2 linked regions of the Anaerobacillus alkaliphilus genome follow. Each later gene encodes a partner of the first gene's protein in a complex. Links are inferred from orthologs where the notes say so. Each region holds a gene or a part of one and is shown in the gene's direction. Other genes may lie near its edges.

Region 1 (7,237 bases):
TAAAAGTTTCAGCAAAATCTAACCCAAATTCAGTAGCTGGTGCCCTTGCTGGTGTAATTCGTGAACGAGGTGCTGCAGAAATTCAAGCCATTGGTGCTGGTGCATTAAACCAATCGGTTAAAGCAATTGCAATTGCTAGAGGTTTTGTAGCTCCAAGTGGGATTGATTTAATTTGTATTCCGGCTTTTACGGACATAAAAATTGATGGGGAAGAAAGAACAGCTATAAAATTAATTATTGAACCTAGATAGTTTTGGCTATCTTGGTAGTGGAAATCCTGTTTGTTCTTAGGACATACAGGATTTTTGCTGTAGAAAGATTAGTCTAGGTAAATTATTACTTAAAAATAAAAATAGTTCTGTTTTTTTTCAGCAAGATTTTATACAATAATGGTGAAATCTAAAATATGACAAATATTAACGATAGTTTGAAAAGAAAAATCGTGCATACTTTTTTTGAAAAAATGACAATATGTAAACGCTTCCCAATTCAATTGGTGGAAGACTTAAGTCTTGTAATGATAGTCTAGTATTATTGGAACGAATTATCATTACTTTTTAATTCGTATACATATTCTATGCGCAATTTAATTTTAAGATTTTACTCTGTTTTCCAAAAGAGAGAAAAAAGGAAAAAGGGGTCATTTCCGATTGAATTTTACTGAATTTATTGCTTGATTTTTCGATATTTTAGGTCTATCATTGTATTCATTCGAACTATTAACAAATTTGTCACATCTTTTATTTTAGATTTACAATGTAATAGTGACATTAGACTTTGTCATTTACAAAAAGGGGTGGAGAACATGATCAAACAACTTTCGTGGAAAGTTGGAGGACAACAAGGGGAAGGTATCGAAAGTACCGGAGAAATATTTGCTATAGCACTTAATAGATTGGGTTATTATCTTTATGGCTACCGTCATTTTTCTTCTCGAATTAAAGGTGGACATACAAATAACAAAATACGTGTAAGTACGAAAGCAATCAACTCGATTTCTGATGATTTAGATATATTAGTTGCCTTCGATCAAGAAACAATCGATGTCAACATTCATGAATTAAGCGACGGCGGTGTTGTCATTGCCGATACTAAATTTGGCCCTAAGCTTCCTGAAGGATCAAAAGGAACATTGTATGCTGTTCCTTTTACAGATATTGCAAGCGAACTAGGGACATCACTAATGAAAAACATGGTAGCAGTCGGTGCGTCTAGTGCAGTTTTAGGGTTAGCTCCTAATGATTACCATGAAGTAGTAGAAGAAATTTTCGCACGTAAAGGTAGTTCTGTTGTTGAAAAAAACATGGAAGCTATTAAACGTGGTGCTGAATATATACTTGAGGCTGCTGGCGGACAAATTCAGTCATTTGAACTTGAAAAAGCAGATGGTAAGAAACGTATGTTTATGATTGGAAACGACGCCATCGCTTTAGGAGCTCTAGCAGGTGGAGCGAGATTTATGCCTGCATACCCGATTACTCCTGCCTCAGAGATTATGGAATACTTAACGAAGAAGTTACCTGAGTTTGGTGGAACTGTTATTCAAACAGAAGACGAAATCGCTGCTTGTACGATGGCCATCGGTGCCAACTATGCTGGGGTCCGTACATTAACAGCATCTGCAGGTCCTGGTTTATCATTAATGATGGAGGCTATTGGTTTAGCTGGAATTACAGAAACTCCTCTAGTTATTGTTGATACCCAACGTGGCGGTCCAAGTACAGGTTTACCAACAAAACAGGAACAATCAGATTTAATGGCAATGATTTATGGAACCCATGGTGAAATTCCTAAAGTTGTTATTGCACCAAGTACTGTAGAAGAAGCATTCTATGATAGTGCTGAAGCCTTCAATATTGCAGAGGAATATCAATGTCCAGTTATTATCCTTACAGATTTAGCCTTATCTCTAGGAAAACAAACGGTGGAGCCGTTAGATCATAGCCGCATTCAAATTCGTCGTGGAAAGCTTGACTTAAATGCAGAGCTTCCAGATCTAGGTGGCGAATACTTCAAGCGTTATGAAGTAACTGAAGATGGTATTTCACCACGTGTTGTTCCTGGTATGAAACATGGTATTCACCATGTAACCGGAGTAGAGCATAACGAACAAGGAAAACCTTCTGAAGATCCAACAAACCGAATTAACCAAATGAATAAACGTCTTGGTAAACTATCAAACTTGCACGAGAACTTCTTAAATCCGATCTTCACTAATGCACCTCACGAAGAAGCTGACCTCTTAGTTATTGGCTTCAACTCTACTAGAGGAACAATTGAAGAAGTGTTACCACGCTTTGATAAAGACGGATTAAAAGTTAACCATGCGCAAGTACGTTTGTTACATCCATTCCCAACGGATGAGCTTAAACCTTTAATAGACCGTGCAAAAAAAGTTGTTGTTGTTGAAAATAACGCGACTGGACAACTTGCTAACATCATTAAAATGAATGTTGGTACTACGAAATTAGAAAATGTTCTGAAGTATGACGGTAATCCATTCTTACCATCAGAAATTTATAATCAATGCAAGGAGTTGTTATAAATGGCTACATTTAAAGACTTCCGAAATAATATTAAACCAAACTGGTGTCCAGGATGTGGTGACTTCTCAGTACAAGCTGCCATCCAAAGAGCTGCCGCTAATGTTGGATTAACACCAGAAAACCTTGCAGTAGTTTCTGGTATTGGATGTTCAGGTCGTATTTCTGGATATATTAACTCTTATGGGTTTCATGGGATTCACGGTCGTGCCCTTCCGATTGCTCAAGGGGTCAAAATGGCCAACCGTGAACTAACTGTTATCGCTTCTGGTGGAGATGGAGATGGATTTGCAATTGGAATGGGGCACACTGTTCATGCCATTAGAAGAAATATAGATGTCACTTATATCGTAATGGATAATCAAATATATGGTTTAACAAAAGGTCAAACATCACCTCGTAGTGAGATGGGCTTTAAAACAAAAAGTACACCATCAGGTTCAATTGAATCTGCCATTGGTATTATGGAGCTAGCAATTTCAGCTGGTGCAGGCTTTGTTGCTCAAAGCTTTTCAAGTGATTTAAAAGAATTAACTTCAATTATTGAACAAGGGATTAACCATAAAGGTTTTTCATTCATAAATGTATTTAGCCCATGTGTTACATTCAACAAAGTAAATACTTATGAATGGTTTAAAGAGAATATTGTGAAATTAGACTCAATTGAAGGATATGATCCGACAAATCGAGCACAAGCCGTGAACACATTAATGGAGCATAATGGTCTAGTAACTGGCTTGATCTATCAAAACAAAGAAAAACCTTCTTATGAGCAATTAGTTCCAGGCTTTAAAGAAACGCCTCTTGTAAATGAAGAGCTTACATTAGAAAAAGAAACATTTGATAAATTATTAACTGAATTTATGTAAAAGCAAGGCTGACATTAGTCAGCCTTTTTTCATTTTAGAATTGTATTTTGTATTTCTAAATTCTACATTCTTGTCATCTATTGAGTTTCTTTTAAAAACTCTATATACTAGAAAGTTGGTACGTATATATTTTATAGAAAAGGAGATATTCATATGAACGAACAACAAAAAAAAGAAATGATGATTAACATTGATCTTTCGTCTGCGGACAAAAAATCCGATCAGAAAAAAGATTATGGACAATATTTTCAAACGACATTTACGCAACCGAGCTTGAAAGAAGCAAAACGTCGAGGTAAAGAAGATATAGAAATCCATTATAATTTTGATATTCCACAAGAAATGCGTAATTTAGGAGCAGGAAAAAAGTTTCTTATCCGCACATATGGCTGCCAAATGAATGAACATGACTCAGAAAATATGGCAGGAATTTTGTTGGAAATGGGATTTGAGCCTACTGCAATCACAGAAGAGGCTGATGTCATTCTTTTAAATACATGTGCAATTCGTGAAAATGCTGAAAATAAAGTGTTTGGTGAGGTAGGGCATTTAAAACCGCTAAAAATTGAAAAGCCTGAACTAGTCATCGGTGTTTGTGGTTGTATGTCTCAAGAAGAATCAGTAGTAAATCGAATTCTTCAAAAGCATCAGCATGTCGATTTAATCTTTGGTACTCATAATATTCACCGTCTGCCTCATTTATTAAAAGATGCTATTTATAGCAAAGAAATGGTTGTTGAGGTATGGTCTAAAGAAGGAGATATTATTGAGAATATGCCTCGGGCTCGTCGCGGTCAATTACAAGGGTGGGTAAACATTATGTATGGCTGTGACAAGTTCTGTACGTACTGTATTGTGCCTTATACACGAGGAAAAGAGAGAAGCCGTCTTCCAGAAGATATTATTTCCGAAGTTCGGGAACTAGCCCGTCTTGGTTATAAAGAAATTACGTTACTAGGGCAAAATGTAAATGCCTATGGGAAAGACTTTGATGATATGGAGTACGGTTTAGGTCATCTAATGGATGATATCCGTAAAATTGATATTCCGCGTGTGCGCTTTACAACGAGTCATCCTCGTGATTTTGATGATTATTTAATTGATGTAATAGCTAAAGGTGGAAATTTAGTTGAACATATTCATTTACCAGTTCAAAGTGGGAATACTGAGATCTTAAAGTTAATGGCTAGAAAATACACGAGAGAACAGTATATTGAATTAGCAAATAAAATAAAAGAGCGTATTCCAAATGCAACTCTGACAACTGATATTATTGTTGGCTTCCCTAACGAAACAGAAGAGCAGTTCGAAGATACGTTAAACCTTGTAAAAGAAATGGAGTTTGATAGTGCCTATACGTATATCTATTCACCTAGGGAAGGTACTCCTGCTGCAAAAATGGAAGATAATGTTCCACTAGAGGTCAAACGTGATCGTCTTCAACGTTTAAATGCTGTAGTTAATGAATATTCTGCAATAAGAAATAAACAACTTGAAGGCACCATTGTTGAGGTTCTTGTCGAAGGTGAAAGTAAGAAAAACCCTGATGTTCTTTCTGGTAGAACTAGAACAAACAAACTTGTAAATTTTGTTGCTCCTAAGTCTATTATTGGAGAGATAGTTCATGTTAAAATAACAGAAGCAAAAACATGGTCACTAAATGGTCAAGTAGTTGAAAAAGTAGAGGTGTAAGCATAATGACAAAAACATTCACAAAAGATGAAATCGTAGAAAAAGCACAAGAAATTGCAAAAATGATCGCTGAAACAGAGGAAGTAGAATTTTTTAAACAAGCGGAACTTCAAGTTAATGAAAATCCAAAAATTCAACAGTTAATCAGCCAAATTAAACTTGCCCAAAAAGAAGCTGTAAATTTAGAGCACTATGCAAAAGCAGAAGCTTTAAAAAAGGCTGAGGTTAAGATAGATGCTCTTCAAGATGAGTTAGATGAAATCCCATTGGTAAAAGAGTTTAAACAATCTCAAATGGAAGTTAATGGTTTACTGCAATTAGTAGCAACGACAATTTCTAATACAGTAACAGATGAGATTATTAAGTCAACTGGTGGCGATGTTTTAAAAGGAACAACAACAAAAAAGAGCTGAGGAACAAATAACGGTTGTGGGGACCACAATCACTAAAAATCAAAACTAGTGCATTACTTTATATAAGTAATGCGCTAGTTTTTTTATATTCTCTAATATTTCACGTACCGTATTAAAAATAGTTAGAAAGTATTTATCATGAAGTGAATAAAACTACCATATATATGAATGAAAAAGGTAATGAAATTAGCACAACTAAGAATGTTTTCACATATGCTTTAATATCAATGTAATAGGAAAGTAATAGAACGTTTTTCGAATTTAAAAGAAAGGAACACTTTGTGAGCCTAAGCTTTAGGCTAAATTAAGTTTTTCTAACTTTATCCCAAATTGTTAGCACAATAGTCATTTGTCTTGCATAGGATGAGAGTGAGGACTGTTTGGGAGGAACTTTTAGGATGTAGAAGTTCCGCGGAGAACAACCAATTGTTTGAGGAGGGTAAAAACAAATGTCACTAGAAAAAGAATTAAATTACAGAGAGATTATAACAAAAGCCGTTTGTGGAAAAGGAAGAAAGTTCTCACAGGCTAGTCATACGATACGTCCTACCCATAAACCGTCAAGTATTTTAGGTTGTTGGATTATCAATCACAAGTATGAAGCTGAGAAAAAAGGGGACTGCATTGAAGTTCGTGGAAGCTATGATATTAATAATTGGTATTCTTATAGTAACAACACAAAAACAGAAGTTGCTACTGAAACAGTTACTTATACAGATGTCGTTCCACTTACTCTACAAGACAAAAACGTCTTGTCTGACGATTTAGAAGTCATTGCAAGAGCAATTCAACAGCCAAATACTCTTGAAGCGACAATTGCACCAAATGGCACGAGTGTGATCGTTCAAGTAGAACGTGAATTTTTAGTAGAAGTCATTGGTGAAACTAAGGTTTGTGTATATGTAAATCCAGATGGAATTAGTGATGATTTAGATGCTAAGACTTGGGATTATGATGTAGAGGATGAAGAATTTGAGGATTTAGATCCTAATTTCTTAGCAGGAGAACTAGAAGAATAGATTTGGTAGGAAGAAGTTTACTTCTTCCTATTTTTTATACCTTCGTAGAGATTTAAAAGGAGGGCTATACATAATGGAAAGTCTAAAAGAGGAAATTCAATCCTTCAATCAAAGATTTCAACCGAACAAAGACCAACTGCCAATTACAAAACTTAGCGAACATGGCATCAGGAGTGTGAGTGCTAAAGAAAAAAATAAATCCCAGCTTAAGGTTCGAGCCTTTCATTTTATCCCACTATCAATAAAACGGGTCGCTTCTGTTTCACCGATGTTGGTTCATACAAACACTACATGGGTTGATGTAGATGAGTTCTTCTACTTTGAAAGAGAGCTACGAGAATTTGCTCTTCAATGCCTCTATTTAACGAATACTATTCTAGGTGAGTGTGTTGTTCAACGGAATAGCAATAGAGAAATACGTGTTGTTGAGGTAAGACCAATCTCAGTTGACCAATTGACGGCAAGAGAAAGAGAATTATTATCGAAAGAACTAAAAACCTATAGACATGCGCAACAACTTTCATTTGGTGCCGATCTAGAACTCATGCTTAAAAGTGAGAAAACAGGTCGATACATGAATGGTGAGATGTTAAAGGGTTATCAATTTGGCTTTGATCAAGCGATTGCTCTATACCAAAGCAAAGTGTATCATCCGATTATTGAAATTAGACCAAAACCTGCGAGTGATATGAACAATCTAC
Region 2 (3,831 bases), 210 kb from region 1 along the record:
TTCGTAAGTCTACCATTGAAATAAAAAAGATGTTAACTAAATTTATCTTGTGGCATGGTCTAGAGGAATCGCTTTCTTGTCACTTCCTTTATTGGATTATTTTCTCTTTAAAAGGTGGGCTAGAACGAAAGAGGGTTGAAAACTTTATTACGGAACAAGGTATTCACCCCAAAGTGCTACAAGAGGTTCTAGAGCAATTAGTGATACTAGATATTGTATCACCTTATGAAGAGATTATCCTGAGCACAAATGAACTATATGAAGAAGTAGAAGAAGCAGAAGGAATGGAAACAGGAGTATTAGAGTTTCTCGTTCCGGTTTCAATAAGTAATACAGCTATTTGGATATTTAGGTCATGGGGTACAATCTTACAGTGGGATGCCATGATACATTTTTCGTTTACCTCTGAAACAGTTGCTAGGGCTCTTGAAGATAAACATACGATAGATCTATTAAAGGAATATTTACTATCTTATTTTCCAGAGAATGTAGTAACGAATTGGCACCCGACTTTGAATAACTGGGTTGAGAAAGGGATGCCCATTGTCAAAAAAGAACTCTTAGTTTTTTACCGTATTACTGAAAAGTTACACAGAAATTACATTGTGGAACACTGGAAAGAATGGTACGAACAAACAGAGAATGGTTTTTTGATTGAGAGGGAATTTGTAAATTCATTTGAAAAACTGCTCTCCAAACTTTCTTTACGTGTTTTAACTGAAAATCGACCCCATGATTTTACAAATATAGAAGATGAGCTAGAGATTACTCTAAAAGACGAGTTTCCTTTAATAGGTACTGCTTTACCAGAGGTTGAACGGTTACCCAAACAGTGGTTTATTCCTACGTATTATGAAGAGAGAATGGTCCAGAGAATTCTCAAACAAGCAATTGTTTTGAAGCTCTCTGTACAAATAGAAACTGTGGAACAGGAAATAATAAAACTATATCCGTTAAAACTCATCTTAACTAATGGATCATATAGTGTAATAACAAAAGAAGAAACGATAATAAAAATACATGCTATTTCAAGAATATCCATCATTCATCCCTTGAACTGATGAGTGATAAAGGGGGTATAGTAATGATTGTTCGGTTTGGATACGTAGCTATGAGTGTTCAACTGAAAAATGCTTCTCCTTCACAAACCATGACGGTTAAGCAGTTTGAGCAAATAACAGATAAAGAAGCGGCCATTCGTAAACTTGAGCGTATCTCTGTATCAAATTTAGAGAACTGCTTTAGACTTTTAAAACATAATTGGGCACATGAAATAGAATTTTTTCGATTTTCCTCAAAGCTTGTTCCTTTGGTAAATCATCCACATACGGAAGGTTGGAAATTTGAAGAGGCGATTTCGCCAATATTAAAAAAAATAGGTGAATTTATTTCAAAGCACAATATGCGAATTGGATTTCATCCTGACCACTTTGTCGTATTGAATAATTTGGATGAGGACCTATTAAAACGTTCGTTACATACACTCCTTTATCATTATAAACTGTTAACCGGTATGGGCATAGATCCAACACATCGCTGTGTTCTGCATGTTGGTGGAGCTAAGAATGGGAAGGTCGATGGTTTAGAAGACTTTATCGAAAACTTTGAAAAAATTCCTAAGCCAATCCAAAAAATGATTATATTAGAAAATGATGATACTGTATATCATATTGAAGATGTTCTATACTTAGGTGAAAAACTTCAAATACCAGTTGTTTTTGATCTTCATCATCATGATGTACATCAGCCGGAGGAATTTTCTTTTCTTGATATCTGGCAAAGAGTGGTAGAGACGTGGAAGCATAGTCTACTTCCTGTAAAGATCCATGTTTCCTCTCCTAAAGAAGGTGAGGACGATAAAAGGCATCATGATTACATTAATGTTGAGCGATTGATGAAATTTTTACATGAAATAAAAGGTAGCGTTCCTCATCTAGATATAATGATAGAAGCGAAAAAGAAAGATGAAGCTCTTATGAGAGTAATGGAACAGTTAAGTCAAAGACAAGATTGTACAATTAGATCCCAGGCAAGCATTACAATATAGGAGTAAACACTCGCTTTCGAAGATTTACCATGATATAATTTATTACTTAAGGAGGGTTATTATGTTAAAGTTAAACGCTGTTACAACTACAGACATCGTTTCTGAGTCATTAAACCTTGCAGAAATGATTGTTCAATCACAGCAATTTAAACAATATGAAGCCGCAAAAACCGCTCTCCGAAGTGATATTGAAGCTCAAGAAATGATCTGGAATTTTAATAAACGAAAAGATGAATATGAAGAAGTTCAAAGATTCGGCAAATATCATCCAGATTATAGTCGTGTTTCAAAGGAAGTGCGAGAATTAAAGCGTAAAATAGATTTATGTGAACCAGTTGCTCTTTTTAAGAAATCTGAAAAAGATTTGGAAACACTGTTAAATGATGTGAGTCTTATTATTGCTCATGCTGTATCCAAAACGATAAAAGTTCCAACTGGAAATCCATTTTTTGACTCTATGTCTTGTAGTGGTGGTTGTGGAACAGGTGGTAAATGTGGATGTAAGTAACCACAGAAGGTACGGGGGTTATGTTACCTTAGCACTTCAATATTGAAGAAAGTGGAAAGTCGTGGTAGACTTTTAGTAAAGGTAATGTGAGAATAAAGGAGAAAATGGAAATGATAGGGAACCGAATCGGTCTAGCAGTTTGGTTACACTCTTTAAAATATGTAAGACAAATGAGAAAGTACGGAAATGTACACTATGCATCAAAGCGAATGAAATATGTCGTTCTATATTGTGATGGCTCAACAATTGATGATACAATCGAACGTTTAGAATCATTACATTATGTGAAATTAGTTAGTAAATCAATGCGACCATTTCTAAAAACAGAATTTCAAAATGCCAAACCCGACAAAGCAAAAGAATACGATTATAAAATGGGTATTTAATTATATAATGTAGGGCTAACTGTTTTTGCGGTTAGCTTTTTTTACATTATAGGAAAGTATATAATTTCGACTTAAATATTGTTTAGCTCCAGGCGCCATCGGCTCGAGGTCAAATAACCTGACCGAAAAAAAGTGAAAGAGCGCACTTTTTTCGGTCAGAACATTTGCTTGTCGCCGATAGGCGGGCGCCTTGCGCTTTTCTTATGATATATTTTAATAATTTCTCAAAAAAAAATCCTCGTAGGTTCACCTACGAGGTGCCTGATAGCAAAAACAAAATCGTATACTTTGTTTTTGCACAAGGCTATGGGAGAGGAGAAACCGGAGGAAGAACTTATGGGGAAACGTAAGCCTTCTCCGCGGTTGTCAGCAACACGAGATATTCATGTTGCTATTTTTATTATGACCATTGAGATATGTTCTATACATCCTCTCTTTTATTGAGAATTTTCTATCAATTATAAGAATTAAGGTAAATCTGTTAAGGTTTTTCATTTTTTGTGTTAGGATTGGAAAAGATATTGGCAAAATGTTAGATATCATCATAAGGTGAGTGATTTGCGTGAGAGTAATATCAGGAAAATGTAAAGGTAGACCTTTGAAAGCGGTACCAGGCCAAACGACAAGACCAACAACCGACAAAGTAAAAGAATCAATATTTAATATTATTGGACCATATTTTAATGGTGGACAAGGGTTAGATCTATATGCAGGAAGTGGTGGGCTTGGTATCGAAGCATTAAGTCGAGGTATAGACAAGTTGATCTTTGTAGATCAAAACCCTAAAGCAATTGAAATCATTCAGTTAAACTTAAAGGCTTGTCGCTTTGAAGATCAAGCTGAAGTCTATCGTAATGATGCCAGACGCGCATTAAAGGCTGTTGCCAAAC

The links. Proteins that work in one complex are often made in the same cells at the same time.
Region 2: the proteins of DS745_RS16300 (region 1) and DS745_RS17325 are in contact, whole or in part, in a crystal structure (PDB 6PRK), measured with the Bacillus subtilis proteins. The link is inferred for Anaerobacillus alkaliphilus from one-to-one orthologs.

What each region holds. Positions count from the first base shown.
Region 1 is NZ_QOUX01000046.1:224,717-231,953, reverse strand. The notes cover bases 3,872-6,813. They hold DS745_RS16300 (YlbF/YmcA family competence regulator), read left to right. Parts: upstream 3,872-5,109; coding sequence 5,110-5,517; downstream 5,518-6,813. Other genes in these bases: DS745_RS16290 (putative amidoligase domain-containing protein), read left to right, coding at 6,610-6,813; DS745_RS16295 (outer spore coat protein CotE), read left to right, coding at 5,967-6,536; miaB (tRNA (N6-isopentenyl adenosine(37)-C2)-methylthiotransferase MiaB), read left to right, coding at 3,872-5,104. Also shown: DS745_RS16320 (stage V sporulation protein S), read left to right, coding at 1-251; DS745_RS16315 (2-oxoacid:acceptor oxidoreductase subunit alpha), read left to right, coding at 806-2,545; DS745_RS16310 (2-oxoacid:ferredoxin oxidoreductase subunit beta), read left to right, coding at 2,546-3,412; more of miaB, read left to right, coding at 3,566-3,871; more of DS745_RS16290, read left to right, coding at 6,814-7,237. UniProt on the Bacillus subtilis protein: May work together with YlbF to regulate community development.
Region 2 is NZ_QOUX01000046.1:436,669-440,499, reverse strand. What follows is about bases 977-3,831. They hold DS745_RS17325 (YlbF/YmcA family competence regulator), read left to right. Parts: upstream 977-2,108; coding sequence 2,109-2,555; downstream 2,556-3,831. Other genes in these bases: rsmD (16S rRNA (guanine(966)-N(2))-methyltransferase RsmD), read left to right, coding at 3,504-3,831; DS745_RS17320 (YlbG family protein), read left to right, coding at 2,666-2,941; uvsE (UV DNA damage repair endonuclease UvsE), read left to right, coding at 1,085-2,047; DS745_RS17335 (hypothetical protein), read left to right, coding at 977-1,061. Also shown: more of DS745_RS17335, read left to right, coding at 1-976. UniProt on the Bacillus subtilis protein: Regulates sporulation prior to stage II. Positively controls the competence regulator ComK at a post-transcriptional level. May modulate the translation, stability or activity of ComS. May work together with YmcA to regulate community development.